Regions from separate parts of the Escherichia ruysiae genome, predicted to be linked through region 2. Evidence: predicted binding sites of a transcription regulator. Region 2 holds the regulator's gene; the other holds the start of a gene.
The links. The regulator LexA, encoded in region 2, represses DNA repair genes until DNA is damaged. The targets are predictions, from matches to a motif close to TNCTGTATGTACATACAGNA.
Positions count from the first base shown of each region.

Region 1 (15,601 bases), 2.1 Mb from region 2:
TCGCACGTTCACCACTTTTGGCTCACGCGGTGGGGTGGTGTTTGTAATTAGCGGAGCGTGGCAACTAGGCGACAAGCTGTTGACTACCGACCAGGGCGCGTGCTGGTACGACGGAAGGCACACCCTGCGGCTTTTGCAACCGCAAGGCAAACTGCTGTTCAGTGAAATTAACTGGCTGGCAGGCTATTCACCGGATCAAGTTCAGTAATTTCATAGTTACCGGAAAGCAGAGGTTTACAGAGGATTTTATAACCGTCGTGATCAAACCCGGCTGGTGTGCGAATTAACGTTGCTGCCTCTTCCGGCGAATTAACGGCACCCAGCCACAGCCAGTTATGAATAATATGATATTGCGTCATTTCCGGATGCTGTTCTTTCAGCGCCACCGCACCTCGCCATGGCCAACAAACAACCCGCAAACGCTCCAGAGACTGACGCAAACGTAGCGCATGAGCGTCATGGCTCTCTTTACCGCAGCACGCCCCGGCGCAACGTTTTAGCGCCGAACGAAAACAAGCGCGCCCGCGACTTAACGGTTCCAGCCCGAGCAAGCCATAACAAAGTTTTTGTTCATCGGCGATGGTCTGTAATGCTTGTAAAGCCGCACGACGGTTGGCAAACAGGCCGAATAAGTTTGCTGCGGCAGAAAAATCCACGTCTTTGGCATACACCACATCGACACGCTTTTCATTCAGTTGCAGGGCACAGAGCTGGCGATTACGGCGCAAGCGTTTATTAAACAGTGGCTGTTGTTCTTTAATTAATCGCGCTTCAAGGAGTAGCGCACCGATTTCGCCTGCGGTGCAGATCCAGCTAATTCGCCGGGATTGCCGCAGCATGGCGGCTTCATCCGGAGTGCGTAAATGAGAAAGCACCCGGCTGCGGATATTAACGCTTTTGCCGATATAGAGCGGCATGGTGTCACTTTCGCCATGAAACAGATACACCCCTGGTCGGGTGGGTAAGTCATTAAGGAATGAACGTAAATGTTCGGGATATTCGTAGATTGCCGCCGCTTCAAATTCTGGCCGCAGGGAAGTTAAACGCCGTACCACTGTTGACTCCAGGTGCTGGTTATCTATCCAGTGTAACAGGCGGGAAACGATTAAAAAAGAGGCGGGTCGATGACAAAAGTAATACCGCCTGATGCGCTACGCTTATCATGCCGACTCGCCCCCTGCAATGAATTGAATTTGCGAAGTTTTGTAGGTCGAATAAGGCGTTCACGCCGCATCCGGCATGAACAAAGTACGTTTTTGCGTACAAGCCATTATGTGCAAATTATTACTTTTTCCAGAAATCATCGAAAACGGTAATTGGCGGACGGCGTTTATGTTCGGTTTTCAGATACCAGTTTTCTATTGTTCTGGCGACCTGTTCGGGCACGGCTTTCCCTTCCAGATAGTCATCAATGTTGTCATAAGTGACGCCAAGCGCCACTTCATCCGGCAGGGAAGGGCGGTCATCTTCCAGATCGGCGGTGGGTGCTTTCTTATAGAGATGTTCCGGGCAACCTAATGCCGCCAGTAACTGTTTACCCTGACGCTTGTTCAGACGGTATAGCGGGTTAATGTCAGTACCACCGTCACCGTATTTAGTAAAGAATCCGGTAATGGCTTCTGCCGCATGATCGGTGCCAACCACGACGCCGTTGGTCATGCCTGCAATGCTGTATTGCGCTTTCATCCGCTCACGCGCTTTTTCATTGCCGCGAACGAAATCGCTTAATTCAATACCTGCTTCGCGCAGCGCCTGTTCGCTGGCCAATACCGCGCCCTTGATATTCACGGTTAATACGCGATCCGGTTGAATAAAAGCAATGGCGTCCTGACAATCCTGTTCATCAGCCTGAACACCGTAGGGCAGGCGCACGGCAATGAATTGCAGTGCCTCGTTGCCCGTTTCCTGACGAAGCTCGTTAATTGCCATTTGACACAGTTTCCCGGCAAGAGTGGAGTCCTGACCACCACTAATACCAAGTACGAGTGATTTAATGAACGGATAGGTTTGCAGATAGCTTTTCAGAAAATCGATGCTGCGGCGAATTTCCTCTTCGGCATTAATCTGCGGTTTTGCGCCCAGCGCCTTTATTATTTGTTGTTGCAATGTCATTGAACCCCTCCAGACAGAAAAATAAAACTTCCTTAAAGCTAACCCGTTGCTACTGAAACGACAAGCGACAGCAGGTTGAATGGCGGTTAAAACGTCATACAGGAATCCTCTGAAAGCGGAGCCGTTTCGTTCACAGGCTTGAAAAAGCCCCCGATGTGTTCCAGGCTTATCTAACACGCTGATAAACAAGAGGACGGAATATGAACAAGAATATGGCAGGAATTCTGGGTGCAGCGGCGGTATTAACCATGCTGGCAGGTTGTACGGCGTATGATCGTACCAAAGACCAGTTTGTACAGCCTGTGGTGAAAGACGTCAAAAAAGGCATGAGCCGGGCGCAGGTTGCACAAATTGCGGGTAAACCTTCGTCTGAAGTGAGCATGATCCATGCTCGTGGTACTTGCCAGACCTATATCCTGGGTCAACGTGATGGTAAAGCAGAAACCTATTTTGTCGCCTTAGATGATACCGGACATGTTATCAACTCTGGCTATCAGACCTGTGCCGAATACGACACCGATCCACAAGCAGCGAAGTAATTTCTTCGCCTGAAAGCTTGAGTTACACCGGAAACCGGCCATTGCGCCGGTTTTTATTTGCCCCGTGTTCTTATTTATTGTCGCGAATTATTTAACCGAAATGTGAAGGAGGTCATAACAACAGGTCAAGGAGAGACAATTTGTATGGTCAAAGAAATACTATCGTTCAGGTCAATACCGTATACTCTTTTCAGCCACCAAAAAAAGTCATGTTGGTTTCGCAAGTTACCCAGAGCATGGAAGCAGGTGAAGGCTTGCGGAGTGTCTGGCTGACAGATAATCGTTGATGAGGGCAGTTTTATGGAAAAGAAACACATTTATCTGTTTTGTTCTGCGGGCATGTCTACCTCTTTACTGGTATCAAAAATGCGCGCACAGGCAGAAAAATATGAAGTTCCGGTCATTATTGAAGCATTTCCGGAAACACTGGCGGGTGAAAAAGGTCAGAATGCCGATGTCGTGTTATTAGGGCCGCAGATTGCTTATATGTTGCCCGAAATCCAGCGTTTGTTACCCAACAAACCCGTTGAAGTCATTGATTCACTGTTATATGGCAAAGTCGATGGTTTAGGCGTGCTTAAGGCTGCAGTTGCAGCAATTAAAAAAGCCGCAGCAAATTAATTTTTAAATTTTTCCGTCAAAGAGTTATTTCATAAATCTATACCGCAATACTTTAATTGCGGTTTTTAAGGGTATTTTTCTATGAGTAATGTTATTGCATCGCTTGAAAAGGTACTCCTCCCTTTTGCAGTCAAAATAGGAAAACAGCCACACGTTAATGCAATCAAAAACGGTTTTATTCGCTTAATGCCGTTAACCCTTGCGGGGGCCATGTTTGTATTAATCAATAATGTTTTTCTGAGCTTTGGGGAGGGGTCGTTTTTTTACTCCTTAGGTATTCGCCTCGACGCTTCAACCATTGAAACACTTAATGGCCTGAAAGGTATTGGCGGAAACGTATACAACGGAACATTAGGGATTATGTCTCTAATGGCGCCGTTTTTTATCGGTATGGCGCTGGCAGAAGAGCGTAAAGTCGATGCGCTCGCGGCAGGGTTGTTATCCGTTGCGGCATTTATGACCGTCACGCCTTATAGTGTCGGTGAAGCTTACGCGGTCGGCGCTAATTGGTTAGGTGGCGCGAATATCATCTCCGGGATTATTATCGGCCTGGTGGTGGCAGAAATGTTTACCTTTATTGTCCACCGCAACTGGGTGATTAAATTACCCGACAGTGTACCGACATCGGTCTCACGTTCTTTCTCAGCATTAATTCCCGGCTTTATTATTCTTTCTGTGATGGGGATTATTGCCTGGGCGTTGAATACCTGGGGCACTAACTTCCATCAGATTATTATGGATACCATCTCGACGCCGCTGGCATCGTTGGGTAGCGTGGTCGGCTGGGCGTATGTGATCTTTGTTCCGCTGCTGTGGTTCTTCGGTATTCACGGCGCACTGGCGCTGACCGCGCTGGACAACGGCATTATGACGCCGTGGGCGCTGGAAAACATCGCCACCTATCAACAATATGGCTCCGTCGAAGCGGCGCTGGCAGCCGGTAAGACCTTCCATATCTGGGCCAAGCCGATGCTGGACTCCTTTATTTTCCTCGGTGGCAGCGGTGCAACCTTAGGCCTGATCCTGGCTATCTTTATCGCTTCTCGCCGTGCTGATTATCGTCAGGTGGCAAAACTGGCGCTGCCGTCGGGCATCTTCCAGATTAACGAACCGATTCTGTTTGGCTTGCCGATTATCATGAACCCGGTGATGTTTATCCCGTTTGTTCTGGTGCAACCGATTCTGGCGGCAATTACTCTGGCGGCGTACTACATGGGCATCATCCCACCGGTGACAAACATTGCACCGTGGACCATGCCAACCGGTCTGGGAGCCTTCTTTAATACTAACGGTAGCGTCGCCGCATTGCTGGTCGCACTCTTCAACCTTGGCATCGCAACGCTGATATATCTGCCATTTGTCGTGGTGGCAAACAAAGCGCAGAACGTGATTGATAAAGAAGAGAGCGAAGAAGATATTGCTAACGCCCTGAAATTTTAATCGATGCCGGCACGGGCAATCGTGCCGGTAAGAATAGAGAGGAACGATGTATGATGGATCTCGATAATATTCCTGATACGCAAACGGAAGCTGAGGAACTGGAAGAAGTGGTGATGGGGCTTATCATCAACTCCGGACAAGCGCGCAGCCTGGCGTATGCGGCGCTGAAGCAGGCGAAGCAGGGTGATTTTGCAGCGGCAAAAGCCATGATGGATCAGTCGCGGATGGCCTTGAATGAAGCGCATCTGGTACAGACGAAACTGATTGAAGGCGACGCGGGCGAAGGCAAGATGAAAGTGAGTCTGGTGCTGGTTCACGCCCAGGACCATTTAATGACTTCCATGCTTGCACGTGAACTGATTACCGAATTAATTGAGCTTCATGAAAAACTGAAGGCATAAGGAGTCGATGATGCAGCCAGTGATTAATGCGCCGGAAATTGCCACTGCCCGTGAACAGCAGTTGTTTAATGGCAAAAATTTCCATGTGTTTATCTACAATAAAACGGAAAGTATTACTGGATTGCATCAGCATGACTATTATGAATTTACCCTGGTTTTAACTGGTCGTTATTTCCAGGAGATTAACGGTAAGCGCGTGTTGCTGGAACGGGGCGATTTTGTTTTTATTCCGTTAGGATCACACCATCAAAGTTTTTATGAGTTTGGTGCCACGCGCATATTGAACGTTGGGATCAGTAAACGTTTTTTTGAACAGCATTATTTGCCGTTGTTGCCTTATTGCTTTGTTGCTTCACAGGTTTACCGAACTAATAATACTTTTCTTACCTATGTGGAAACTGTGATTTCTTCATTGAATTTCAGCGAAACCGGTCTGGAAGAATTTGTTGAGATAGTCACTTTTTATGTCATTAACCGTTTACGTCATTACCGCGAAGAACAGGTTATTGATGATGTGCCACAGTGGTTAAAAAGTACGGTTGAAAAGATGCATGATAAAGCGCAGTTCAGTGAAAATGCGCTGGAAAATATGGTGATGTTATCGGCTAAATCGCAGGAGTATTTGACGCGTGCGACTCAGCGATATTATGGCAAAACGCCGATGCAGATTATTAATGAAATCCGCATTAACTTTGCCAAAAAACAACTGGAAATGACCAACTATTCTGTGACTGATATTGCATTTGAAGCCGGTTATAGTAGCCCAAGCCTGTTTATTAAAACGTTTAAGAAACTAACATCTTTTACACCAAATAGTTATCGTAAGAAATTGACTGAATTTAATCAGTAGCTATTGTCACTGATCATTAAATTTACATGCGTGCCTTATTTATCCTGGGGAGACCGGGATATTCCTGACGTAGAGGCAGGTATGAAGAATATCAGTATTTCCTGATGAAGGGAGAAATTATGAGCCAGAAATTAAAAGTCGTCACTATTGGTGGCGGGAGTAGTTATACCCCGGAACTGCTGGAAGGGTTTATTAAGCGTTATCACGAATTGCCAGTGACTGAATTATGGCTGGTGGATGTCGAAGGTGGTAAGGCAAAACTGGATATTATCTTTGATCTCTGCCAGCGAATGATCGATAACGCTGGTGTACCGATTAAACTTTATAAAACGCTTGATCGTCGTGAGGCGCTGAAAGGGGCTGATTTTGTCACTACCCAACTGCGCGTAGGTCAATTACCAGCACGCGAACTGGATGAACGTATTCCGTTAAGTCATGGTTATCTTGGCCAGGAAACTAATGGTGCGGGTGGCCTGTTTAAAGGTCTGCGCACCATTCCTGTGATTTTTGACATCGTAAAAGATGTCGAAGAACTTTGTCCGAATGCGTGGGTGATCAACTTCACTAACCCGGCGGGAATGGTCACTGAAGCGGTTTATCGTCATAGCGGATTTAAACGCTTTATCGGCGTATGTAATATTCCGATTGGCATGAAAATGTTTATCGGCGATGTTTTAGCCTTGAATGAGAACGATGATTTATCTATCGATCTGTTCGGCCTGAACCACATGGTGTTTATTAAGGATGTGTTGGTAAATGGCAAATCACGTTTTGCCGAATTGCTCGACGGCGTGGCGTCAGGGCAGTTAAAAGCGTCTGGCGTAAAAAACATTTTCGATCTGCCGTTTAGCGAAGGCTTAATTCGGGCACTGAACCTGTTGCCGTGTTCCTATTTGCTTTATTACTTCAAGCAAAAAGAGATGCTGGCGATTGAAATGGGTGAGTATTACAAAGGCGGCGCGCGTGCGCAGGTGGTACAGAAAGTCGAGAAGCAACTCTTTGATCTGTATAAAAACCCGGATCTGAAAGTGAAACCGAAAGAGCTGGAGCAGCGCGGTGGAGCTTATTACTCTGATGCAGCGTGCGAAGTCATTAACGCTATCTACAACGACAAGCAAACGGAACATTACGTTAATATCCCGCATCATGGGCATATTGATAATATTCCGGCAGACTGGGCGGTAGAAATGACCTGCACGCTGGGGCGCGATGGCGCGACTCCACATCCGCGCATTACGCATTTCGATGACAAAGTGATGGGGCTGATTCACACCATCAAAGGCTTCGAGATTGCGGCCAGCAACGCAGCACTTAGCGGGGAATTTAACGATGTGTTACTGGCGCTAAACCTTAGCCCGTTGGTGCATTCCGATCGCGATGCTGAGTTGCTGGCGCGTGAGATGATTCTGGCGCATGAGAAATGGCTGCCAAATTTTGCCGACTGCATAGCAGAACTCAAAAAAGCACATTAACCGGGGCTGATTATGGAACGCTTACTGATTGTTAATGCCGATGATTTTGGCTTAAGCAAAGGTCAGAACTACGGCATTATCGAGGCCTGTCGAAACGGTATTGTCACGTCAACGACGGCGCTGGTGAATGGTGAAGCTATCGACCATGCGGTGCAGTTGAGTCGTGATGAACCGAGCCTGGCAGTTGGGATGCATTTTGTTCTCACCATGGGCAAGCCGCTGACTGCAATGCCGGGTTTAACCCGCGAAGGCGTGCTGGGGAAGTGGATCTGGCAACTGGCGGAAGAAGATGCTTTACCGCTAAAGGAAATTGCTCAGGAACTTGCCTGTCAGTATCTGCGTTTCATTGAGCTATTTGGGCGCAAACCTACACATCTTGATAGCCATCATCATGTGCATATGTTCCCGCAGATTTTCCCGATTGTGGCAAAGTTTGCGGCTGAAGAGGGGATTGCGTTGCGCATCGACCGTCAGCCGTTATTTAGCGATGGTGATTTACCCGCTAAATTGCGCAGTTCGCAGGGCTTCAGTAGCGCGTTCTATGGTGAAGAGATTAGCGAGTCACTGTTTCTGCAAGTGCTGGATGATTCCAGCCATCGCGGTGAACGTTCGTTGGAAGTAATGTGCCATCCGGCGTTTGTCGATAATACAATTCGCCAGAGTGCTTATTGCTTTCCACGGTTAACGGAGCTGGAAGTGTTGACATCAGCATCGTTGAAGTATGCCATTGCCGAGCGAGGTTATCGGTTGGGTAGTTATCTTGATGTGTAAGGAAGTTTGTAAAGTCACTCCCCTGGGGGAGTGACTTTATTCATATTTACGCCGGAATTTTATCAATCTTAGGAATACGTGACCATACGCGGTGCGCTGCCATTAGCGTTAATAGTTCATCCATAAAACTACCGTCGGCGCTGTCGGCTTCCACGATCCCTTCTTCACCCTGGTCATCAACCTTGATTGTCGCCTTAAACTTGCGTGCGTCTCCTGCCAGCGCAATCGGTTTAAGGTGTTTGTAGGCTTCCATCAGGTAATAGTTTGCATCGCCGTTGTCGGCAATATCGGCGATATTGCCGCAAGGGACAATCACCGCATCGACCGTCAGCGATGGTGCCCCGGCAAAGGTAGCGGCTATTGGCAGCACCGTACCGTCATCGGCAGTCACTTCACCCATCCGCGAATAAAGCAGTTTGGCATGAACGCCTTTAGCTTTCAGCGCCTTGAGGATTGACAGAAGGTCTGCCGATCTCACTTCATCATTAAGCAAAATCGCTACCACACGACCTTTCACATCACCATCAGGAATGGCATACAGACTCAACGCAGGATCTTTTATCAGCCCGTTTACGTCAGGTGGCGGCGTAATATTCAGCTGATCGTCAGTCAGTTCGATACCGAGATTTTTTGCTACCGCCTGCGCCAGAGTCAGATCAATATGCGCCAACTGGTCAACGACGCGTTCACGAATATAAGGTCGTACAACTTTGCTTAACTCAAAGCTGAAACCATCGACAATATGGCGTTGCTCGAACGGCGTCTGACTTAACCAGAACAGGCGCGGATGCGAATAGTATTCGCCAAATGATGGGCTGCGCTCCCGCACTTTATTGCCTTCCACGCGCTCCTGGTATGATTCAAATCCACCGCGTTTTGGCCCCGGCGGCGTTTCGCGCGGCCAGTTATCGTTGATCGAGTTCGGTTCGTAATTCGCCGGGTTAGTGTCGATTCCCATCCGATGCATACCGTCACGCTGGAAATTGTGGTACGGGCAGGTAGGGCGATTAATCGGAATTTCATGAAAATTCGGCCCGCCAAGACGGCTGATTTGTGTATCGGTATAGGAGAACAAACGCCCCTGCAACAGCGGATCGTTGGTGAAATCCAGACCGGGGACAATATGACCAGGATGGAAAGCTGCCTGTTCGTTTTCGGCAAAGAAGTTATCCGGGTTACGGTTAAGCACCATTTTGCCGACGCGCTGAACGGGGACTAACTCTTCCGGGATGAGTTTCGTTGGGTCAAGCAGGTCGAAGTCGAATTTGAATTCATCTTCTTCGGGGATCAACTGGAAGCCCAGTTCATACTCCGGGAAGTCGCCTGCTTCAATGGCTTCCCACAGTTCGCGGCGGTGGAAGTCTGGATCACGTCCGGTAAGTTTCTGCGCTTCATCCCAAACCAGCGAGGCTTTACCTGCCAGTGGTTTCCAGTGGAAACGCACAAAGGTTGCTTTACCTTCGGCGTTAATCAGGCGGAAGGTGTGAATGCCGAAGCCTTCCATGGTGCGGTAACTGCGTGGTATTCCGCGATCTGACATCGCCCACATCACGTTGTGGAGCGTTTCTGGTTGCAGGGAAACATAATCCCAGAAGGTGTCGTGGGCGCTTTGCCCTTGCGGAATTGCCCAGTGCGGTTCTGGTTTTACCGCATGAACAAAGTCCGGAAATTTGTGTGCATCCTGAATAAAGAAGACAGGCGTGTTGTTACCCACAAGATCAAAAATGCCTTCTTCGGTATAGAACTTGGTGGCGAAACCACGGATATCACGCACCGTATCTGCCGAACCTGCGCCACCCTGAACGGTAGAGAAACGCACGAACACCGGGGTAATTTTGTTCGGATCTGACAGGAAGTCGGCTTTGGTTATATCGCTTAAGTTTTTATATGGCTGGAAATAACCGTGAGCGGCTGACCCACGCGCGTGAACGATACGTTCCGGGATACGTTCATGGTCGAAGTGGGTGATTTTCTCGCGCAGAATAAAATCTTCCAGCAGCGTTGGACCACGGCTACCGGCTCGCAGGGAGTTTTGATCGTCGGCGATGCGCACGCCCTGATTAGTGGTCAGCGCATAATTTTCACTGCCTTTGCGTACGTCTTCCAGAGAGTTTAGTTTTTCGTTACGCGTATCAGGAGCTTTCAGACTCCCAGGGGCGGTAGGTTGTGCGCCTGGCGGGGTCGGTTCAGCCGCTGGACGATGAGATCCGTCTTCAGGTGCCAGTGAGTCCATTCCCGGTTTCGCTTCGCTGGAGTCGTGTAGTGGTGACTGGTGCTGATGTGGGTTCTTTTCGTTATGTTGCGACATTGAACTCGTCTCCTTAATTCATTACTGAAAGGGCCGCTGTTTTGGTCAAAAAACCCTCTAACTATAGACCATCAGGGTGATCTCGCTCTGGAAGCGGTGCCAGAGAAGGTATTCGGGAATATACGCAAAGCAGGACGGACGGGGGGTAAATCAGCTAAACTACAATTTTTCTGATTTTTAATATGCGTTTAGTGAAGCCAGTAATGAAGAAACCGCTACGTCAGCAAAACCGCCCGATTATTAGCTATGTTCCTCGCACGGAACCTGCGCCGCCAGAACATGCGATTAAGATGGATTCGTTTCGCGATGTCTGGATGCTGCGTGGCAAATATGTTGCGTTTGTGCTGGTTGGGGAATCATTCTTGCGCTCACCTGCGTTTAATGTGCCGGAGTCGGCTCAGCGTTGGGCTAATCAGGTGCGCCAGGAAAATGAGATCGAAGAATAAATAAACGCCTGTCGAAGGACAGGCGTTTTGCGTTATAAACCAGGATTAACGGTGTGCCAGTTCGGCGTCGTCTTCGCTGTCCAGAATGGACTTATCGGTTTGCTTAAGCCACTGGCTGGTCAGCGTACCTGCGGTCATTGAGCCGCTCACGTTCAATGCAGTTCGACCCATATCGATAAGCGGTTCAACGGAGATTAACAAAGCCACCAGCGTTACCGGCAAGCCCATTGCTGGCAGAACAATCAACGCGGCGAATGTCGCACCACCACCAACACCTGCAACACCGGCAGAACTGACGGTAACAATACCGACCAAAGTTGCAATCCACATCGGATCCAGCGGGTTAATACCCACCGTTGGCGCTACCATTACGGCCAGCATTGCCGGATACAACCCGGCACAGCCGTTTTGACCAATGGTCGCCCCGAAAGAGGCGGCAAAACTGGCGATAGATTCAGGAACACCCAGACGACGCGTTTGTGCTTCAACGTTCAGTGGAATAGACGCAGCACTGGAACGGCTGGTGAAAGCAAATGTCAGCACCGGCCACACTTTGCGGAAGTATTTCAGCGGGCTGACGCCATTAATACCCAGCAGAATGCCATGCACCGCAAACATAATGATAAGACCCAGGTAGGACGCGACAACGAAGCTACCCAGCTTAATGATGTCTTGCAGGTTGGAACCGGCAACCACTTTGGTCATCAGCGCAAGCACGCCGTAAGGGGTGAGTTGCATGACCAGGCGAACCAGTTTCATCACCCAGCTTTGCAGTGTGTCGATAGCTGTTAAGACGCGTTCACCTTTCGGCGCATCATCTTTCAGCAGTTTCAGCGCAGCTACACCCAGGAATGCCGCAAAAATTACCACGCTGATAATTGATGTCGGATTCGCACCGGTCAGATCGGCAAACGGATTTTTCGGGATAAAAGACAGAATGAGTTGCGGAACACTTAAATCTGCGACTTTACCGACATAGTTGCTTTCAATAGCGTTCAGGCGAGCAGTCTCAGCGCCACCCTGAACCAGACCTTCAGCAGTCAGACCAAACAGGTTAGTCACCAGCACACCGACCAGCGCCGCAATCAGCGTGGTAAACAGCAGCGTACCGATGGTCAGAAAACTGATTTTTCCTAACTGAGATGCGTTATGCAGGCGAGCAACCGCGCTCAGAATAGAGGCGAATACTAACGGCATAACGATCATTTGCAGTAGCTGAACATAGCCGTTACCGACAATGTTAAACCACTGTACAGAATCTTTAAGTACCTGGCTGTCAGAACCATAAATGGTATGCAGAGCAAGGCCAAAGACCACGCCCATCACCAGACCCACCAGCACTTTTTTTGCCAGACTCCACTGTTTGTGGCGGGCCTGAGCCAGCACAAACAGCAGAACAACGAACACTACGATGTTCGCAATTAATGGAAAGTTCATCCCCGTTCTCCTGATCTTATTATTTCTATCACTGTGTAACAGTCATAGTGTTGGCGCAAGATTAACAGAACTGTGAGCTGGCTCTTATATTCAAATGGAATTGCTTATTCCAGAAAGGTGATTTTTGCCTTTTTAGTATTCAACCTGGTGCTTAATAAGGCGATGAAACTGGATCTGCAAGGTATTGATCATTTGCGATGACCAACGAACCGCGCTGTTTTCAGGCAGGGAATGGGGCATCCACACCGACCAGACAAATAATGCCATGCAGAGAAAACGTTCCAGCTGATTGCCCTTTTGTGGCACCAGAATTGGCAGGCGAAAGCGCCAGCGACACGGCCAGAGCAGGGGAACACCAGCCGGTGTCAGCATATCGGCAAGAATATGACTCAAATAACCCAGCACCATACCTTGCAGTGCATCAGCCGGAATAAACCAGCTTTCCGGCACCTTGAGATAAAAGGTTGCCAGCAGGGCAAATACAGCCAGCAAACTGTGGGTAAATCCACGGTGTCCAAATGCGCGGGCAATGGGTTTTGATATCCACCTTAATCGCTGCCCAAGAAACGATTTTGGGTGGTCGATGTCCGGTAACAGACACGTTAAGATCGCGGAAGGGACAATATGCCACCAGTCACCCTGTGCCAGCACGGGCGTCAGCTCGGCATTTTTGGCAAATACCGCACAAGCAATAGAAAAGAGAAGGTGACCTTCCGCCGTCATGATAAAACTCACTAAACTGTCGATACGTACAGTATAGGATTTTTATACAGTGCGCGGAAGTGGTGACGGTGTAACTCTTTATCACAAAATGATGATAAATCCGCCAGTTGAATAAAAATTCAGATAAAAAGCCAGGGGCAGTTATGGCACTGCCCGATTTTATTAGCCGAGGAGGTCGGTCGCGGTCAATTCGGTGAGAGAGGAAAGTTTTACGTTCGCCAACACAAAACGGGGATCATTTTGCGCTTCGGGCGCGGGGACGACGATAGAACGCATACGTGCCGCTTTAGAGGCGATCATGCCGTTTACAGAGTCTTCCAGCGCCACGCAGGCGAGAGGATCAACGCCCAGTTTTGCTGCACAGTCGAGATACACTTGTGGATGCGGCTTGCTGTAAGGCAGCTTTTCGGCGGAGGCGAGGGCATCGAAACTGTCACGTAAGTCAAACATGGTCAGCACTTTTTCCAGCATATGCAAAGGTGATGCGGAGGCCAGACCTACCAATAATCCTTGTTCTTTGCATAGCGCAACGGCCTCACGCACACCAGGCAGTAATGGTCGCGTCTCTTCAACCAGTGAAATGGCACGGGCAATAACCCGTTCAACTACCTCCTGGCGACTCGGCCCATTCCACGGTTGCCGGGCATACCACAGATCAACCACCATATCGATGCGTAAACCTAAGGTGTCCGGTAGCTCGTTACGACGGGAGATATCTACCCCCAGGCTTGCCATCACATCCAGTTCGGCTCGATCCCATAAAGGTTCTGAGTCGATAAGTAATCCATCCATATCGAAAATTGCAGCAAGAATCTGACGCGGGGTTGACATTACAACCTCTCCTTTAGAGCATTATGTGTAAGGTATTAAGCAGTGCTTATGATTAAGCGCCTATCATATCGCCTTTAAAGAATGGGCGAAAACAGATATCTACAGGTAAACTAATTGAAACGACGCGTCTTAATCAAGGAGAACTCATGACGTATCAACAAGCTGGACGCATTGCTGTTTTGAAAAGGATTTTGGGTTGGGTGATTTTTATACCGACACTTGTTTCCACGTTAATTTCCTTGCTGAAGTTTATGAATGTCCGGCAAGAATCCCAGGAAGGTATCAATGCTGTAATGCTCGACTTTGCGCATGTCATGATCGATATGATGCAGGCGAATACGCCTTTTCTGAATCTGTTCTGGTACAACTCACCGACGCCCAATTTTAATGGTGGCGTGAACGTTATGTTTTGGGTGATTTTCATCCTGATATTTGTGGGGCTTGCGCTGCAAGACTCTGGTGCCCGTATGAGCCGCCAGGCGCGCTTTTTGCGCGAAGGTGTTGAGGATCAACTCATTCTGGAGAAGGCTAAAGGGGAAGAGGGGTTAACGCGTGAACAGATTGAGTCACGCATTGTTGTGCCACACCATACTATTTTCTTACAGATTTTCTCACTCTATATCCTGCCGGTAATTTGTATTGCTGCGGGGTATGTGTTCTTTTCTTTGCTTGGATTTATTTAAGTAAAAGGCCGCATGGAGCGGCCATTATCATCAATCCACATCACGCAGCTAACAATCTATCCAGTGACTGCTGGGCAATAACCAAATGCTGCCCGCCAAACAACCTTGCACGGTTAAGCAACGTGTAGAGTTGGTAAATTGGTTGACGTTCGAGGAAATCTGCCGGTAGCGGTGAAACGGACTGATAGCCGTCATAGATTTGTGGCGGCTGTTCGGTATGCAGTGGCAACATCGCCAGATCGCACTCTCTGTCGCCCCAGTAACAAGCAGGGTCGAATATATACGGCCCCTCCGGGCCCAGAGCGCAGTTTCCAGACCATAAATCGCCGTGTAACAGTGATGGCTGTGGCTGATGAGAGCTCAGGCGTTGCTTAATATGCTCGACGATGGAGTCGATATTGCCGAAGGCGATCCCTTTTTCTGCTGCCAGTTCCAGTTGCCAGCCAATACGTTGTTCAGCAAAGAACGTTGACCAGCGACGTTGCCAGGTATTGGGTTGTGGAGTAGTGGAAAGTGCGTTATCGAAATCGAGGCCAAATTGCGGCTGGTCACTCCATTGATGCAGGTGCGCAATTTGCTGTCCTAAAATAAATGCGTTATGTGCATCCAACGGGCGGGGCGGGAGATAGTCCATCACCAAAAAACTGTAGTCGCGGTCAGCGCCAACAGCCCAGACTTTAGGCACGCTGACCGTTTTACTGCGCGACAGTAATTCCAGCTGGTCGGCTTCGGCGGTAAAACCGGAAAGCAGTTCCCTTTCATCACATTTGACGAAAAAGTCACGTCCTGCGTAGCGTAAATGCCATGCGGCATGGACTTCTCCGCCAGGCAGTTCATTACGCAGTTCGATTTCGCCTTCACCTAACTGCTCGCTCAAAAGACGACTGATTGCCTGCCACATGATGTCTCTCCCATGTTGTCTGCCAGATCATAAGGTTAGCGCAGGAATGCGGTGCAAAAACACGAG
Region 1 covers NZ_JAVIWS010000001.1:163,548-179,148, forward strand. The annotation lists gene ves (environmental stress-induced protein Ves) at 1-208, shown strand, start outside; gene cho (excinuclease Cho) at 168-1,055, opposite strand; gene nadE (NAD(+) synthase) at 1,285-2,112, opposite strand; gene osmE (osmotically-inducible lipoprotein OsmE) at 2,313-2,651, shown strand; gene chbB (PTS N,N'-diacetylchitobiose transporter subunit IIB) at 2,952-3,272, shown strand; gene chbC (PTS N,N'-diacetylchitobiose transporter subunit IIC) at 3,354-4,712, shown strand; gene chbA (PTS N,N'-diacetylchitobiose transporter subunit IIA) at 4,763-5,113, shown strand; gene chbR (transcriptional regulator ChbR) at 5,121-5,963, shown strand; gene celF (6-phospho-beta-glucosidase) at 6,083-7,435, shown strand; gene chbG (chitin disaccharide deacetylase) at 7,448-8,206, shown strand; gene katE (catalase HPII) at 8,253-10,514, opposite strand; gene cedA (cell division activator CedA) at 10,697-10,960, shown strand; gene tcyP (cystine/sulfocysteine:cation symporter) at 11,006-12,397, opposite strand; gene RGV86_RS00980 (metal-dependent hydrolase) at 12,530-13,120, opposite strand; gene hxpB (hexitol phosphatase HxpB) at 13,283-13,951, opposite strand; gene RGV86_RS00990 (YniB family protein) at 14,098-14,634, shown strand; gene RGV86_RS00995 (fructosamine kinase family protein) at 14,675-15,535, opposite strand.
Region 1: a site for LexA is predicted at 13,135-13,154, ahead of RGV86_RS00980 (metal-dependent hydrolase). Genes of this name have one in related genera too.

Region 2 (15,601 bases):
TTGGGCTACGACCAGTCACAAAAAAGATGGTATCGCCACGGCGGACATGTATATCAATTAGCTGACGTGCGACCTCTTTTGGAATGCTGAATTCATCCCAACCATTGTTCATCTTTTCCCAGAATGCTGGGTTTTTTAGATAATCTTCGCTTTCTGGCGAGAATATTTTCTTGCCGCGCCAGAATCCGGGGCTGGAAAACAAAACGGTATCATCGATATCAAACCCAACCGCCATCGGTGGGCGCCCGGCAAGGCTATTTTCAATTTGTGCGACCGATACCCAATGGACAGGTGCCTGTTCAGCGAGTCTGGCAACGTTAGTGCCGGGATTAAGCGGTGAAGGTGAAGAGGCTAACGCAACAGCAGAACTGTTTAGAGCGAACAATAAGCAAACGGCACTCAATGCCTGTGTGATCTTGCGCATATTTTTCCCTAAATAGTCAGTAAGTTGAAACTTTTTATTATGAAGTGTGTTGGAAAAGCCATCTGACCATAACGCCAGCAGCGAGGGAAAGGAAGGATTATCTGCGGCTTTTGTGAAGAAAGGGAGAAGGATCACATGAGACCAGTCCGTGTTTGTAACTATTTAATAACTTAATATATTTCCATAGTATAAAAATGTTCGGAAATGAAACGCCTATTTTATTCACGTTTATAAGAAATAAGTCTTCATCTCCTTCGTACTATTTACCTGGATAATACATAGCCCCCCTTATTTATAGTAGAGCAGGCGGCTTTTCAACCGCCTGCTGGTTAACCTTACATCACTGCAGCAAACGCCTTTGCAACGCGCTGCACGTTCGCAGAGTTAAGCCCGGCAACACACATACGACCGCTGGCGATCAGGTAAACGCCAAATTCCTCGCGCAGGCGATCGACCTGAGCGGCGCTTAAACCGGTATAGCTGAACATGCCGCGTTGCTTAAGCAGGTAATCAAAATTGCGCTCCGGCATCTCAGTGCTCAACACCCGCACCAGTTGCTGACGCATTGCCAGAATACGGGTTCGCATTTCTTCTACTTCTGCCAACCAACTGGCTTTCAACGCCTCATCATTCAGCACCGTTGCCACTACCTGTGCACCAAAATTCGGCGGGCTGGAGTAAATACGGCGCACAGTAGCTTTCAGTTGCCCCAGCACACGGCCTGCGGCTTCGGCATCTTCACACACCACCGAAAGACCGCCGACACGTTCGCCGTACAGGGAGAAAATTTTCGAGAATGAATTGCTTACCAGAGCAGGTAATCCGGCGCTGGCAATGGCGCGAATGGCGTAGGCATCCTCTTCCATACCGGCACCAAATCCTTGATAAGCGATATCGAGAAATGGGATAAGCTCGCGTGCTTTGAGAATTTCAATGACTGCGTCCCATTGGTCGTTGGTGAGATCGGCGCCCGTTGGGTTATGACAGCACGGATGCAGCAGCACAATACTGCGGGCAGGCAATGTTTTTAGCGTCGCCAACAGATCGTCAAAACGCACACCGTTGGTCACTTCATCATACCAGGGGTAAGTGCTCACTTCGAATCCAGCCCCGGCAAATATTGCTACGTGATTTTCCCAGGTGGGATCGCTGACCCACACACCTGATTCCGGGAAGTAGCGTTTCAGGAAGTCAGCCCCCACTTTCAATGCCCCTGAACCGCCAAGCGTTTGAATAGTCGCCACGCGCTGTTGTTGTAACACCGGATGATTAGCGCCAAACAGCAGTGGCGCAATAGCATGGCGATAGCTGTTAAGCCCTTCCATCGGTAGATAAAGTGAAGCGCCATGAGGCTGCGCATTCAGGCGCGCTTCCGCTTCTTCGACGGCTTTTAATTGTGGAATAATCCCGTCTTCGTTGTAGTACAGACCGATACTCAAATTCACTTTGTCGCTGCGAGGGTCTTCTTTAAAACGCTCCATAAGCGAAAGAATCGGGTCGCCAGCGTAGGCGTCAACTTTTTGAAACACGCGATGGTTCTCCAGGTTTACGGGCAGGTGGTTAAAACACAATAAACCGGAAGATGGGGAAGATCGAGAGGATGTTTAGCAATGAGCAGCAATTAATAACGCAGCGAAGCTGATAAAAAACGCAAAACCTTCAGAGGTACGAACGACAAGAGTGTATCAATTTATTGAATTTACATAAATTTGCAGGCCGGATAAGGCTTTCACACCGCATCCGGCACAGACAATCAACTATTGCAGAACGATTAATCCACGTATTTCATCGCGACCCTTGATGTCAGGCGCGTGATAAGTTCGTAAGCACTCACTTTCGTCATTTCTGCGATACGCTCTACGGGCAGACCTTCGCCCCATAAAATGACCTGATCCCCGGCTTTATCCTGCGCCTGCGGGCCTAAATCTACGCAGATCATATCCATCGCGACTCGCCCCACAATCGGCACTTCGCGGCCGTTCACCAGCACTGGTGTACCGGACGGCGCGGCGCGCGGGTAGCCATCGCCATAGCCCATCGCCACCACGCCAAGGCGGGTATCGCGCTCGCTAATCCAGGTGCCGCCATAGCCTACCGGTTCACCTGCTTTATGCTCACGCACGGCAATCAGGCTGGAGGTCAGTGACATCACTGGCTGGCAACCGAAATCGGCACCGGTGGAACCATCTTCCAGCGGTGACACGCCATAAAGAATGATGCCCGGGCGCACCCAATCAAAATGCGACTGCGGCCATAACAAAATTCCGCCCGATGCGGCGATTGAACGCTTGCCGGGTCTGCCTTCGCAAAAGGTATTGAAGATATCGAGTTGTTTCTCAGTCGCGCCGCATTTTGGCTCATCAGCACGAGCAAAGTGGCTGACAATATTCACCGGCTGACGGACGTTTTTACATTGCGTAAGTCGTTGATAAAACGCTTCAGCTTGTTCCGGTAACACGCCCAGCCGGTGCATACCGGTGTCGAGTTTCATCCAGACGGTAACTGGCTCCTCCAGATTGGCCTCTTCCAGCGCAGCAAGCTGTTCTTCGTTATGCACGGCAGTATGCAGATGTTCAGCGGAGATCGTCGGCAGATCGTCTGCTTCAAAAAAGCCTTCCAGTAACAAAATAGGTTGCGTGATGCCCCCCGCCCTAAGCCGCAGGGCTTCTTCGAGACGGGCAACGCCAAAGGCGTCGGCATCGGGGAGCGTTCGCGCGGTCTCAATCAGACCGTGACCGTAGGCGTTCGCTTTCACCACCGCAACCAGTTTACTGGCAGGTGCCAGTTCACGCAGACGTTGCAGGTTGTGTCGCAGAGCGCGGCGGTTAATCACAACAGTTGCCGCTTGCATTTGTGTTCCTTGATAAGTGTTTGCTTTAATTACCTAATTCATAAAATAATTATTATTCGTCGTCGTACTGTGGCCCCGCGTAGTTGTCGAAACGCGACCATTGACCGTTAAAGGTCAGGCGTACCGTCCCGATTGGGCCGTTACGTTGTTTACCGATAATAATTTCTGCGATGCCTTTTAAATCACTGTTTTCGTGATAAACCTCATCACGATAGATAAACATGATCAAGTCCGCATCCTGCTCGATGGAACCGGATTCACGCAGGTCGGAGTTGACCGGGCGTTTGTCAGCACGTTGTTCCAGAGAACGGTTCAACTGAGACAGCGCCACCACCGGCACATTCAGTTCTTTCGCCAGGGCTTTTAGCGAGCGGGAGATTTCTGCAATTTCCAGCGTACGGTTGTCTGAAAGCGCCGGTACGCGCATCAATTGCAGGTAGTCGATCATGATGAGTCCGATGCCGCCGTGTTCACGGGCAATACGGCGCGCGCGGGAGCGCACTTCCGTTGGCGTCAGGCCGGAGGAGTCATCAATGTAGATATTTCGTTTTTCCAGCAAAATGCCCATCGTGCCGGAAATACGCGCCCAGTCTTCATCATCCAGTTGCCCGGTACGAATTTTGGTCTGGTCAACGCGCGACAACGACGCCAGAGAACGCATCATAATCTGTTCCGATGGCATCTCCAGCGAGAAGATAAGTACTGGTTTATCCTGCAACATCGCCGCGTTTTCGACGAGGTTCATCGCAAATGTCGTTTTACCCATCGACGGACGCGCGGCGACGATGATCAAATCCGACGGCTGCAAGCCAGCGGTTTTTTTGTTGAGATCGTCATAGCCGGTATTAACACCGGTTACACCATCGTGCGGTTGCTGGAACAGTTGCTCAATACGCGCCACCGTGGCGTCGAGCACATCGGCGATATTCTTCGGCCCTTCGTCTTTATTGGCACGACTTTCGGCAATTTTAAAGACGCGAGATTCAGCAAGGTCGAGCAAGTCTTCACTGGTGCGCCCTTGCGGATCAAAACCGGCTTCGGCAATCTCATTCGCAACTGAGATCATCTCACGGACAACGGCACGTTCGCGCACGATGTCGGCATAGGCACTGATGTTCGCTGCACTTGGCGTATTTTTTGACAGTTCCGCCAAATAAGCAAAACCACCAACGCTGTCAAGTTGCCCCTGGCGCTCCAGTGATTCGGCAAGGGTGATCAGGTCAATTGGGCTACCGCTTTCCTGCAAACGCGCCATTTCGGTAAAGATATGACGGTGCGGACGGGTGTAGAAATCATCTGCCACCACTCGCTCGGCCACATCGTCCCAGCGTTCGTTATCCAGCATTAAACCGCCCAACACCGACTGCTCCGCTTCGATCGAGTGCGGAGGCACTTTCAGCCCGGCAACTTGTGGATCGCGATCGCGGGGTTCAGCCTGCTGTTTGTTGAAGGGTTTATTTCCTGCCATAGTGAATGGAGTTACCGAGATAAAGAATGGGTCGAAACTTTACCATATGAAGCAGACCCTGACGATACGTTCTGGAGGACACATGGCAACACGAATTGAATTTCACAAGCACGGTGGCCCGGAAGTACTTCAAACCGTGGAATTTACTCCTGCCGATCCGGCAGAGAATGAAATCCAGGTCGAAAATAAAGCCATTGGCATCAATTTCATCGACACTTATATCCGCAGCGGCCTTTATCCACCGCCATCGCTACCCAGCGGATTAGGCACCGAAGCGGCTGGCATTGTGAGCAAAGTCGGCAGCGGCGTGAAACATATTAAAGCGGGCGATCGTGTGGTTTATGCGCAGTCAACGTTAGGGGCTTACAGTTCTGTGCATAACGTCAATGCCGATAAAGCGGCAATTCTGCCAGCGGCGATCTCTTTTGAGCAAGCTGCCGCGTCGTTCCTGAAAGGCTTAACGGTTTATTATCTGCTGCGCAAAACGTATGAAATCAAACCTGACGAACAGTTCCTGTTCCATGCGGCTGCTGGCGGCGTGGGCTTAATTGCCTGCCAGTGGGCAAAAGCCTTAGGAGCAAAACTTATTGGCACTGTGGGCAGCGCGCAAAAAGCGCAAAGTGCATTAAAAGCGGGTGCATGGCAGGTAATTAACTATCGCGACGAAAATCTGGTCGAGCGATTAAAAGAGATCACCGACGGCAAGAAAGTGCGCGTGGTGTACGATTCCGTAGGCAAAGATACCTGGGAACGGTCGCTGGATTGTCTGCAACGTCGCGGTTTAATGGTCAGTTTTGGTAACTCATCAGGCGCGGTGACGGGTGTGAACTTAGGCATTCTCAATCAGAAAGGCTCGCTGTATGTGACACGCCCTTCCCTGCAAGGCTATATCACCACGCGGGATGAGTTAACCGAAGCCAGTAATGAACTGTTTTCTTTGATCGCCAGCGGCGTGATTAAGGTCGATGTCGCAGAGCAACAGAAATATCCGCTGAAGGATGCGCGGCGAGCGCATGAGATTCTGGAAAGCCGGGCGACGCAGGGTTCCAGCTTACTGATCCCATAAAGAAATTGGGCTTCCACCTGGGAAGCCCTTTCTTTTATAGTTCGGCTGTATGTAGGGTACAGCACGATGAATCTGTTAGAGACGCAATAGTGACAGATTTGATAATCAATTCCTATTTTGTTCTAAGGATAAAACCTTAGGTTGTGATCATCCGCACAATCCCTTAGTAACGCCAGCGGTCATAACGCTGATATTTCGGCACTTTTGGTGCTTTAATCGCCTTAATAACCCACACCACCGCAATCGCCAGCAGTAACCACGGCAGCAACTTAATCATCAATGCCAGCATACCGCCGAGGAACATAATGGCCGTCGCCACAACCAGCGCGGCGATAATGCCCAGCAACGAAACGCCGGTGACCATCAACATGACAAAAAAGCCAATCACAAAAAGTAGTTCCAGCATGATGTACTCCCAAATATGAAATCTCTTGCAGCCATTACAAGAATCATGCCAAAACCTAACATTATGATTTATCAAAAAATATGCCCCGCGACGGTGCGCAGGGCATAGTGAATTTGACTACTTTGTGGTGAAAAATTAACGCTTATCCGCCACCAGTTTGAGCGCATGTTCCAGCACGTTAATGTCAGCACCCGCTTTATGGGCATTTTCACTTAAATAACGACGCCACTGCCGCGCACCAGGAATACCCTGGAACAGACCCAGCATATGCCGGGTAATATGGCCGAGATACGTCCCCTGGCTAAGCTCACGCTCAATGTACGGATACATGGCGCGGACTACCGCCACCGGATCGGCATCAGTATCAGAGGAACCAAAGATCTCTCGATCCACCGCCGCCAGAATCCCCGGATTCTGGTACGCCTCACGTCCGACCATCACGCCATCCATATGTTGCAAATGTGCTTTAGCCTCTTCCAGCGACTTGATGCCACCGTTAATCGACATCGTCAGATGCGGAAAATCACGCTTCAGTTGATAGACGCGCGGGTAATCGAGCGGCGGGATTTCGCGGTTTTCTTTCGGGCTTAAACCAGAAAGCCAGGCTTTACGCGCGTGGATGATAAACATCTCACACTCGCCTTTACCGGAAACGGTGTTGATGAAATCACAAAGAAATTCATAGCTGTCCTGGTCGTCAATACCAATACGCGTTTTCACCGTGACTGGAATCGACACCACATCGCGCATCGCTTTAACGCAGTCGGCTACCAGTTGCGCATTACCCATCAGGCACGCGCCAAACATGCCGTTCTGTACCCGGTCAGACGGGCAGCCGACATTCAGGTTGATTTCATCGTATCCGCGCGCTTCTGCCAGCTTCGCACACTGCGCCAGTGCCGCTGGATCGCTTCCACCCAGTTGCAACGCCACCGGATGCTCTTCTTCACTGTACGCCAGGTAATCACCTTTACCGTGAATAATTGCCCCCGTGGTCACCATTTCGGTATAGAGAAGTGTATTGCGGGAGAGCAGACGCAGGAAATAACGGCAATGTCTGTCCGTCCAGTCGAGCATCGGGGCAATGGAGAAACGGTATGCGGAATAAGCGGTTTGTGATTCTGCTGACATGGCGTTTTTTTAAGCACCTGGTGAATTGGGGGCGCTACTATAGCATAACGAATATGCGATCAGGCAATGTGACAGCTATGACGCCCTGTTCTCGGCGTTTAAGTGAGAACTATGGTAAAGTAAGGACATTCTTAACCCCACTTTGAGGTGCCCAATGGAAAAGACCACAACGCAGGAGTTATTAGCGCAAGCTGAAAAACTCTGTGCACAGCGTAATGTGCGCCTGACCCCGCAGCGCCTTGAAGTGTTGCGCCTGATGAGTCTGCAGGAAGGAGCCATCAGCGCCTACGATCTGCTTGATTTACTGCGTGAAGCAGAGCCGCAGGCCAAGCCGCCAACGGTTTATCGCGCACTCGATTTTCTGCTTGAGCAAGGGTTTGTGCATAAAGTTGAGTCCACCAACAGCTATGTGCTCTGTCACCTGTTCGATCAACCAACGCATACTTCAGCTATGTTTATTTGCGATCGCTGCGGCGCAGTGAAAGAAGAGTGTGCGGAAGGTGTGGAAGACATCATGCATACGCTGGCGGCAAAAATGGGTTTTGCCCTGCGGCATAATGTGATTGAAGCGCATGGATTATGTTCAGCATGTGTAGAAGTGGAAGCGTGTCGTCATCCTGAACAGTGCCATCATGACCACTCTATTCAGGTGAAAAAGAAACCGCGTTAAGAGGGCGTACATCCTTGTACACGTCGGGCAGGAGGGATTAATTACCAGCGGTATTCATTGCGGGTTTCCCAGTCCACGACCTCTTTCTCTGCCTGATCTTTCTGGTAACCGTAGCGTTCCTGGATTTTACCCACTAACTGATCACGTTTACCTTCAATGACCGTCATATCATCATCGGTCAGTTTGCCCCATTGCTCTTTCACTTTACCTTTGAACTGTTTCCAGTTACCGCCGACTTCGTCTTTATTCATATTCAAGTCCTCATCGTTAGGTGGTGAATGAGAGTACGCTCGCTTTTCTTCTGAACATGGGATTAAGTGTAGTCAGGAATTTGGCTTAGGATTATTTATTCAGAATATTTAACCGTCACGCTCCGGCAAACCATGTTCCGTTGCGCCAGTGACGACGCCAGATAGCCGCCAGAGAAAGCCCGCGCAGCGCCAGAAAGACGGTTAACGCCAGCCACAAACCATGATTACCCAACCACGGCAACGTGAGGAGCGTCAGCGCAAATCCTGCTGCTGCCACCGCCATACTGTTTCGCATTTCGGCGGCGCGCGTTGCACCTATAAACATGCCGTCCAGCAGATAACACCAGACACCAACCAGCGGTAAAATGACCTGCCAGATAAGATAGCGATCGGCCAGCTGCTGAATCTGGGTTAATGACGTCAGCAACGCAATAATGTGTTCCCCTGCCAGCAAATAAATCACAGAAAACAGCAACGCCACGATCCCCGACTGGCGACACGCTGCGCGCCAGACATCCAGTAACTGGCTCCCGTCGCGCGCACCGTATGCCTGACCTGAATGAGCTTCAACCGCGTAGGCAAAACCATCCAGCGCATAGGCGGTAAAGGTGAGTAGCGTCATCAGAACCGCGTTAACGGCGATAATGTCACTTCCCAGTCGCGCGCCAAGTACCGTTATTGCACCAAAACAGAGTTGCAATAACAGGGAGCGCAGCATGATGTCGCGGTTAAGCGCCAGCAAGCGACGGACGTTTCCTCGCCAGGCTGTTTTCAGCATTTCGCCGGAAATACCGCGTAGTTTGAGGATTTTACGCACCATTAGCAGACCAATCAGCAACGTCGCATATTCTGCGATGACCGTTGCCAGCGCCGCGCCCTGCACGTTCATATGCAGCCCCATCACCAGCCAGACATCCAGCACAATGTTGAGAATATTACCCACCACTAACAGGACAACCGGCGCACGGGCATATTGCACGCCGAGCAACCAGCCAAGTAATACCAGGTTTGCCAGCGACGCCGGTGCACTTAGCCACCGAATTTCAAGAAAGCGCCGCGCCTGTTCCAGCACGGCTTCACTGCCACCAACAATATGCAGCGCCAGATCGATAATCGGTGTACGCAACAGAGCAATCAACGCGCCAGCCCCCAGCGCCAGTAGCAACGGCTGCACCAGCGCACGCGCTAATGCCTGAGGATTTTTGGCACCATACGCCTGCGCAGTAAGCCCGGTAGTGCTCATGCGCAAAAACAGCAACAGCATAAAGAGAAAGCTGGTCGCCGTTGCGCCAACCGCCACGCCGCCCAGATAAACCGGACTATCAAGATGACCAATTACCGCCGTATCAATCAGCCCCAGCAACGGAACGGTGATATTGGAGAAAATCATAGGTAAGGCGAGATGCCAGAGAGCTTTATCAGATGAAGTGAGGAATGCCATGCAGACAAGCCTGATGAAGAGAGATGAAAAACAAACCGCGACGCCAGGCGGCATCGCGGTATCAGAGATCTGTTACAGCCAGTCGCCGTTGCGAATAACCCCAACCGCCAGCCCTTCAATGGTGAAGCTCTGCTGACGAAGGTCAACGACAATCGGTTTAAACTCGCTGTTTTCTGGCAATAATTCGACTTTATTGCCCTGTTTTTTCAGACGCTTAACGGTAACTTCGTCATCAATACGTGCGACAACGACCTGACCATTACGTACATCCTGAGTTTTATGCACTGCCAGCAAGTCGCCATCCATAATGCCGATATCTTTCATCGACATTCCGCTGACGCGCAGCAGGAAATCGGCATTCGGCTTGAACAAGGAAGGATCGACCTGATAATGACCTTCAATATGCTGCTGCGCCAGAAGCGGTTCACCGGCAGCCACACGACCTACCAATGGCAACCCTTCTTCCTCTTCCTGCAACAAACGAATCCCACGCGATGCGCCGGAAACAATTTCAATTACGCCTTTGCGTGCCAACGCTTTCAGATGTTCTTCAGCCGCGTTTGGGGAACGGAACCCCAAACGCTGCGCGATTTCCGCACGCGTCGGCGGCATACCTGTCTGGCTGATGTGATCACGAATGAGATCAAACACCTCTTGTTGCCTGGCCGTTAACGCTTTCATTCCGCCCCCTGGGTGTATATACAGTTATGCTGTGAGTATATACAGCAAAAGGCGATTTTGGAACCATAAACTACACAATAAACCAGAGATTTATCGAATTCTGGAAGGGTTATCCAAAATGCGACCATAACAGAATGACCCAGGTTGCCACAGCGACGATAATCGCGATCAGCACCGCTGCGGACCCCATATCTTTCGCCCGCCCGGAAAGCTCGTGGTATTCAGAGCCAATACGATCAACCACCGCTTCGATGGCGCTATTGAGAATTTCCACAATCATCACCAACATGACGGAGCTAATAAGCAGTACGCGGGTTATCGCGTCCACATCCAGCCAGCAAGCGATGACCACCGCCAACAATACCGCCACGCCTTCCTGACGGAATGCCGCTTCGTTGATCCATGCAGCGCGTAAACCTTTCCAGGAATAGCCAGCGGCTTTGATAATTCGAGTGAATCCAGTGGTATTATTGGCCATTGAAAGAACCTTTTTACATTATGAGCGTCAATATCAGTGTACCGTTGAATCCGATGATTCCGGTAGCGTAGCGCCGCGCGAAACATGAGCGGATACCACAGAATTTCCCATGACTTTCTGCTATCCTTCCCGCGCATTTGCATTATTAACCAGAGGCTTTACATCGTTTATGTCCGGCTGGCCACGAATTTACTACAAATTACTGAATTTACCATTAAGCATCCTGGTAAAAAGCAAGTCTATTCCGGCAGATCCTGCCCCGGAATTGGGGCTCGATACCTCTCGTCCAATTATGTACGTTTTACCGTACAACTCAAAAGCGGATTTGCTGACGTTGCGCGCCCAGTGCCTGGCGCATGATCTGCCTGATCCATTAGAGCCGCTGGAGGTAGACGGCACGCTACTGCCGCGCTATGTGTTTATTCATGGCGGGCCGCGTGTTTTCACCTATTACACGCCGAAAGAAGAGTCTATTAAGCTGTTCCACGACTATCTCGATCTGCACCGTAGCAACCCAAATCTGGATGTGCAGATGGTGCCGGTATCGGTGATGTTTGGTCGTGCGCCAGGACGTGAAAAAGGCGAAGTAAACCCGCCACTACGTATGCTCAACGGCGTGCAGAAATTTTTCGCCGTACTGTGGCTTGGTCGCGATAGCTTTGTGCGTTTCTCGCCGTCAGTTTCGCTACGCCGCATGGCTGATGAACACGGCACAGATAAAACTATCGCCCAAAAACTGGCGCGCGTGGCGCGTATGCACTTTGCCCGTCAGCGTCTGGCTGCCGTGGGTCCACGCTTGCCTGCTCGTCAGGATTTGTTTAATAAGCTGCTCGCCTCGCGTGCAATTGCCAAAGCGGTAGAAGATGAAGCGCGCAGCAAAAAGATCTCCCATGAAAAAGCGCAGCAGAACGCTATTGCGCTGATGGAAGAGATTGCGGCGAACTTCTCTTACGAGATGATCCGCCTGACTGACCGTATTCTGGGCTTCACCTGGAACCGGCTCTATCAGGGAATCAACGTCCATAATGCCGAACGCGTTCGCCAGCTGGCTCACGACGGTCATGAGCTGGTGTATGTGCCATGCCACCGTAGCCACATGGACTACCTGCTGCTCTCTTACGTGCTGTATCACCAGGGGCTGGTGCCGCCGCATATCGCCGCCGGGATCAACCTGAACTTCTGGCCTGCCGGGCCGATTTTCCGCCGTCTGGGGGCGTTCTTTATTCGCCGTACTTTTAAAGGCAATAAACTCTACTCCACCGTTTTCCGTGAATATCTCGGCGAACTGTTCAGCCGTGGTTATTCCGTTGAGTACTTTGTGGAAGGCGGTCGTTCGCGTACAGGACGTTTGCTTGATCCGAAAACCGGCACACTGTCGATGACCATTCAGGCGATGCTGCGTGGCGGTACGCGTCCGATTACGTTGATTCCGATCTACATCGGTTATGAGCACGTCATGGAAGTGGGTACTTACGCCAAAGAACTGCGCGGCGCGACGAAAGAGAAAGAGAGCCTGCCGCAGATGCTGCGCGGTTTAAGCAAACTGCGTAATCTCGGTCAGGGCTATGTCAACTTCGGTGAACCGATGCCGTTGATGACCTATCTCAATCAGCACGTACCAGACTGGCGTGAATCTATTGATCCTATCGAAGCTGTACGCCCGGCCTGGTTAACGCCGACAGTCAATAACATTGCTGCCGATCTGATGGTGCGCATTAACAACGCAGGCGCGGCTAACGCCATGAACCTGTGCTGTACTGCGCTGCTGGCGTCACGTCAGCGTTCACTCACTCGCGAGCAATTGACTGAGCAGCTGAATTGTTATCTCGATTTGATGCGCAACGTGCCTTACTCCACGGACTCTACCGTTCCTTCAGCCAGCGCCGGTGAGCTGATTGATCACGCGCTGCAAATGAACAAGTTTGAAGTTGAGAAAGACACCATCGGCGACATTATTATCCTGCCGCGTGAGCAAGCGGTGCTGATGACCTACTATCGCAACAACATTGCGCATATGTTGGTTCTGCCTTCGCTGATGGCAGCAATTGTGACGCAGCATCGGCACATCTCCCGCGAAGTGTTGATGGAGCACGTCAATGTGCTTTACCCAATGCTAAAAGCGGAGCTGTTCCTGCGCTGGGAGCGTGACGAGTTGCCGGGTGTTATTGATGCGCTGGCGAATGAGATGCAACGCCAGGGGCTGATTACGCTGCAAGATGATGAGTTACATATCAATCCGGCGCACTCCCGCACGCTTCAGTTGCTTGCCGCAGGCGCGCGTGAAACGCTGCAACGTTATGCGATTACCTTCTGGCTGTTGAGCGCCAACCCGTCGATCAATCGCGGTACGCTGGAGAAAGAGAGCCGCACTGTGGCACAACGTCTTTCCGTGCTGCACGGCATCAACGCACCGGAGTTCTTCGACAAAGCGGTGTTCAGTTCTCTGGTGCTGACGCTGCGTGATGAAGGATATATCAGCGACAGCGGCGACGCCGAACCGGCAGAAACGATGAAGGTTTATCAGTTGCTGGCGGAGTTGATTACGTCCGATGTACGCTTAACGATTGAGAGTGCGACGCAGGGCGAAGGGTAACTGATGAGCGTTGCCGGATGCGGCGCAAACGCCTTACCCGGCCTACTATGACCTGCAAATTCAATAAATTGCGATGTGTTATGTAGGCCTGATAAGCGCAGCGCATCAGGCAGCATTTCACAGAAAAAAAGCCGGATGACCATGATCATCCGGCTTTTTTACATCATCAGAAATGCCAGTAACTCATTGCCAGCCCTAAAAACAGTACCAGGCCAACATAGTTATTATTCATAAACGCTTTAAAACAGGCTTCACGCTCGCGGTTGGCAATCAGTTTTTGTTGATAAACAAACAGTGCGCCCGCGATCAGTATTGACCAGTAATATCCCCAGCCTAAGCCATTTAACTCGCCGATAATCGCCATCAGCACCAGCACGCCAATCTGCAAAATGCCGATAATCAACTTATCGTATTGTCCAAACAGGATCGCGGTGGACTTAATGCCAATCTTCACGTCGTCATCACGGTCAACCATCGCATACTGCGTGTCGTAAGCCACCGCCCACAGAATATTGGCGAGGAACATTAACCAGCAGCTTAACGGCACCGATTCACTCACAGCGGCAAAAGCCATTGGAATCGACCAACCAAACGCCGCACCCAGCACCACTTGCGGTAAATGGGTATACCGCTTCATAAACGGGTACACCCACGCCAACGCCAGTCCGGCAATCGACAACAGAATGGTCATCGTGTTCAGCGTCAATACCAGTAAGAACGAAATCAGCACCAGCACCACAAATAGCGTTCGCGCCTCTTTCTCCGTCACCGCGCCACTGGGAAGCGGTCGGTTTGCCGTGCGCTTAACATGACCATCAAACTTACGATCAGCATAGTCATTCACTACACAACCGGCGGCACGCATCAGCCAGACGCCAGCGACAAACACCGCCAGGATCCAGAGTTGGGGAACACCGGGTGTCGCCACCCATAGCGCCCATAAAGTTGGCCAGAGCAGCAGTAACGCACCAATTGGCTTATCCGTACGCATTAAGCGGTGAAACGCCAGCAGCTTATTTTGCGTCAGACTCCACTCCATATTTTTTTCCTCTTAGTACAACGGTGATGCCGGTAAAAACAGTTCGGTCAGCAGCAGCGGCTTACCACTTAATCGCAGGCGGGAACGTCGCCCCCAAAGTCCGGCATCACTGCCTATCTCAATAAAGTCACGGGTTAATGTCGATGATGTAAACAGATAGCGTCCTAACGGCGTTTTACCCAAATTTTGTAACGCCAGCTCGGGGCCGCTTAGCGTTGACACAGGAACGACAGTGCGACCGGCAAGCCACGGTTCTCCATCTGCACATAACAAAATCTCACGTAACCAGTAACGGGATTCTTTCGGCAGCAGCGGTAATTCTTCGGGGATTTCATTCTGCTCGACAAACCCTTCGCGGATCATCGTCACGCTCACCGTTTTTCCCTGCTGTTCAAAACGTTTGGTCATGGAATCTTCCAGCAACAACCAGTCGAGCAGTTGCGGTTCCAGCGCAGGGATCTCTGCAAAATAGCGCAGCGCACGCAGTTGCGTTAACGCGGGGTGTGACATGCCGAACTCTCCGTTACATAACGTAAAGGCATTGTATCGCAGAAAAGCGTTAACGGGAGATGTAAAGCATATTAAGTGATCTAATACGCAACAATAACGCAACAATCACAGGAGAGAGAGAAAAAAAGGTGCGCCCGAAGACGCACCAGTTGTTGCAAAATCAGCACTGTGGGGCGTAATTACCCCTTGCCTTTTACACTGCTGATAAAGGTGGAACGGGCAGATGTCGAGCCCAGGCGTTCAGCTTCATCAAGCAGTTTTAACGCCTTATCAACATCACCTTTCGCGACAGCGTTTTTAATCGCGGTATTAAAATAACTTTCCGTGTCGTTGAGCATAGGTTCACTTTTCTTCGCCGGTGCCGGAGCAGGTGCAGCTGCGGCCGGTGCCGTGTAGGTCGCCGGTGCTGCAGTGTTGCCTACCGTAACCGGAGCTGGAGCGGAAGAACCAAACAACGGCCCCACCAACACGCTGGAGCTGGAGTTGGTTTTCACTTTCAGTTTCAGCAGACCATCGGTGGTATGACGGGCAACCGGGTCTGGAATATCCGGCACCGAGTTACCAACACCTTTGGCATAGGCTTTTGCCGGAT
Region 2 covers NZ_JAVIWS010000001.1:2,282,693-2,298,293, forward strand. The annotation lists gene aphA (acid phosphatase AphA) at 1-424, opposite strand, end outside; gene tyrB (aromatic amino acid transaminase) at 760-1,953, opposite strand; gene alr (alanine racemase) at 2,196-3,275, opposite strand; gene dnaB (replicative DNA helicase) at 3,328-4,743, opposite strand; gene RGV86_RS11195 (quinone oxidoreductase) at 4,826-5,809, shown strand; gene pspG (envelope stress response protein PspG) at 5,973-6,215, opposite strand; gene dusA (tRNA dihydrouridine(20/20a) synthase DusA) at 6,351-7,346, opposite strand; gene zur (zinc uptake transcriptional repressor Zur) at 7,501-8,016, shown strand; gene RGV86_RS11215 (CsbD family protein) at 8,058-8,267, opposite strand; gene dinF (MATE family efflux transporter DinF) at 8,383-9,708, opposite strand; gene lexA (transcriptional repressor LexA) at 9,781-10,389, opposite strand; gene dgkA (diacylglycerol kinase) at 10,499-10,867, opposite strand; gene plsB (glycerol-3-phosphate 1-O-acyltransferase PlsB) at 11,037-13,460, shown strand; gene ubiA (4-hydroxybenzoate octaprenyltransferase) at 13,627-14,499, opposite strand; gene ubiC (chorismate lyase) at 14,512-15,009, opposite strand; gene malM (maltose operon protein MalM) at 15,189-15,601, opposite strand, start outside.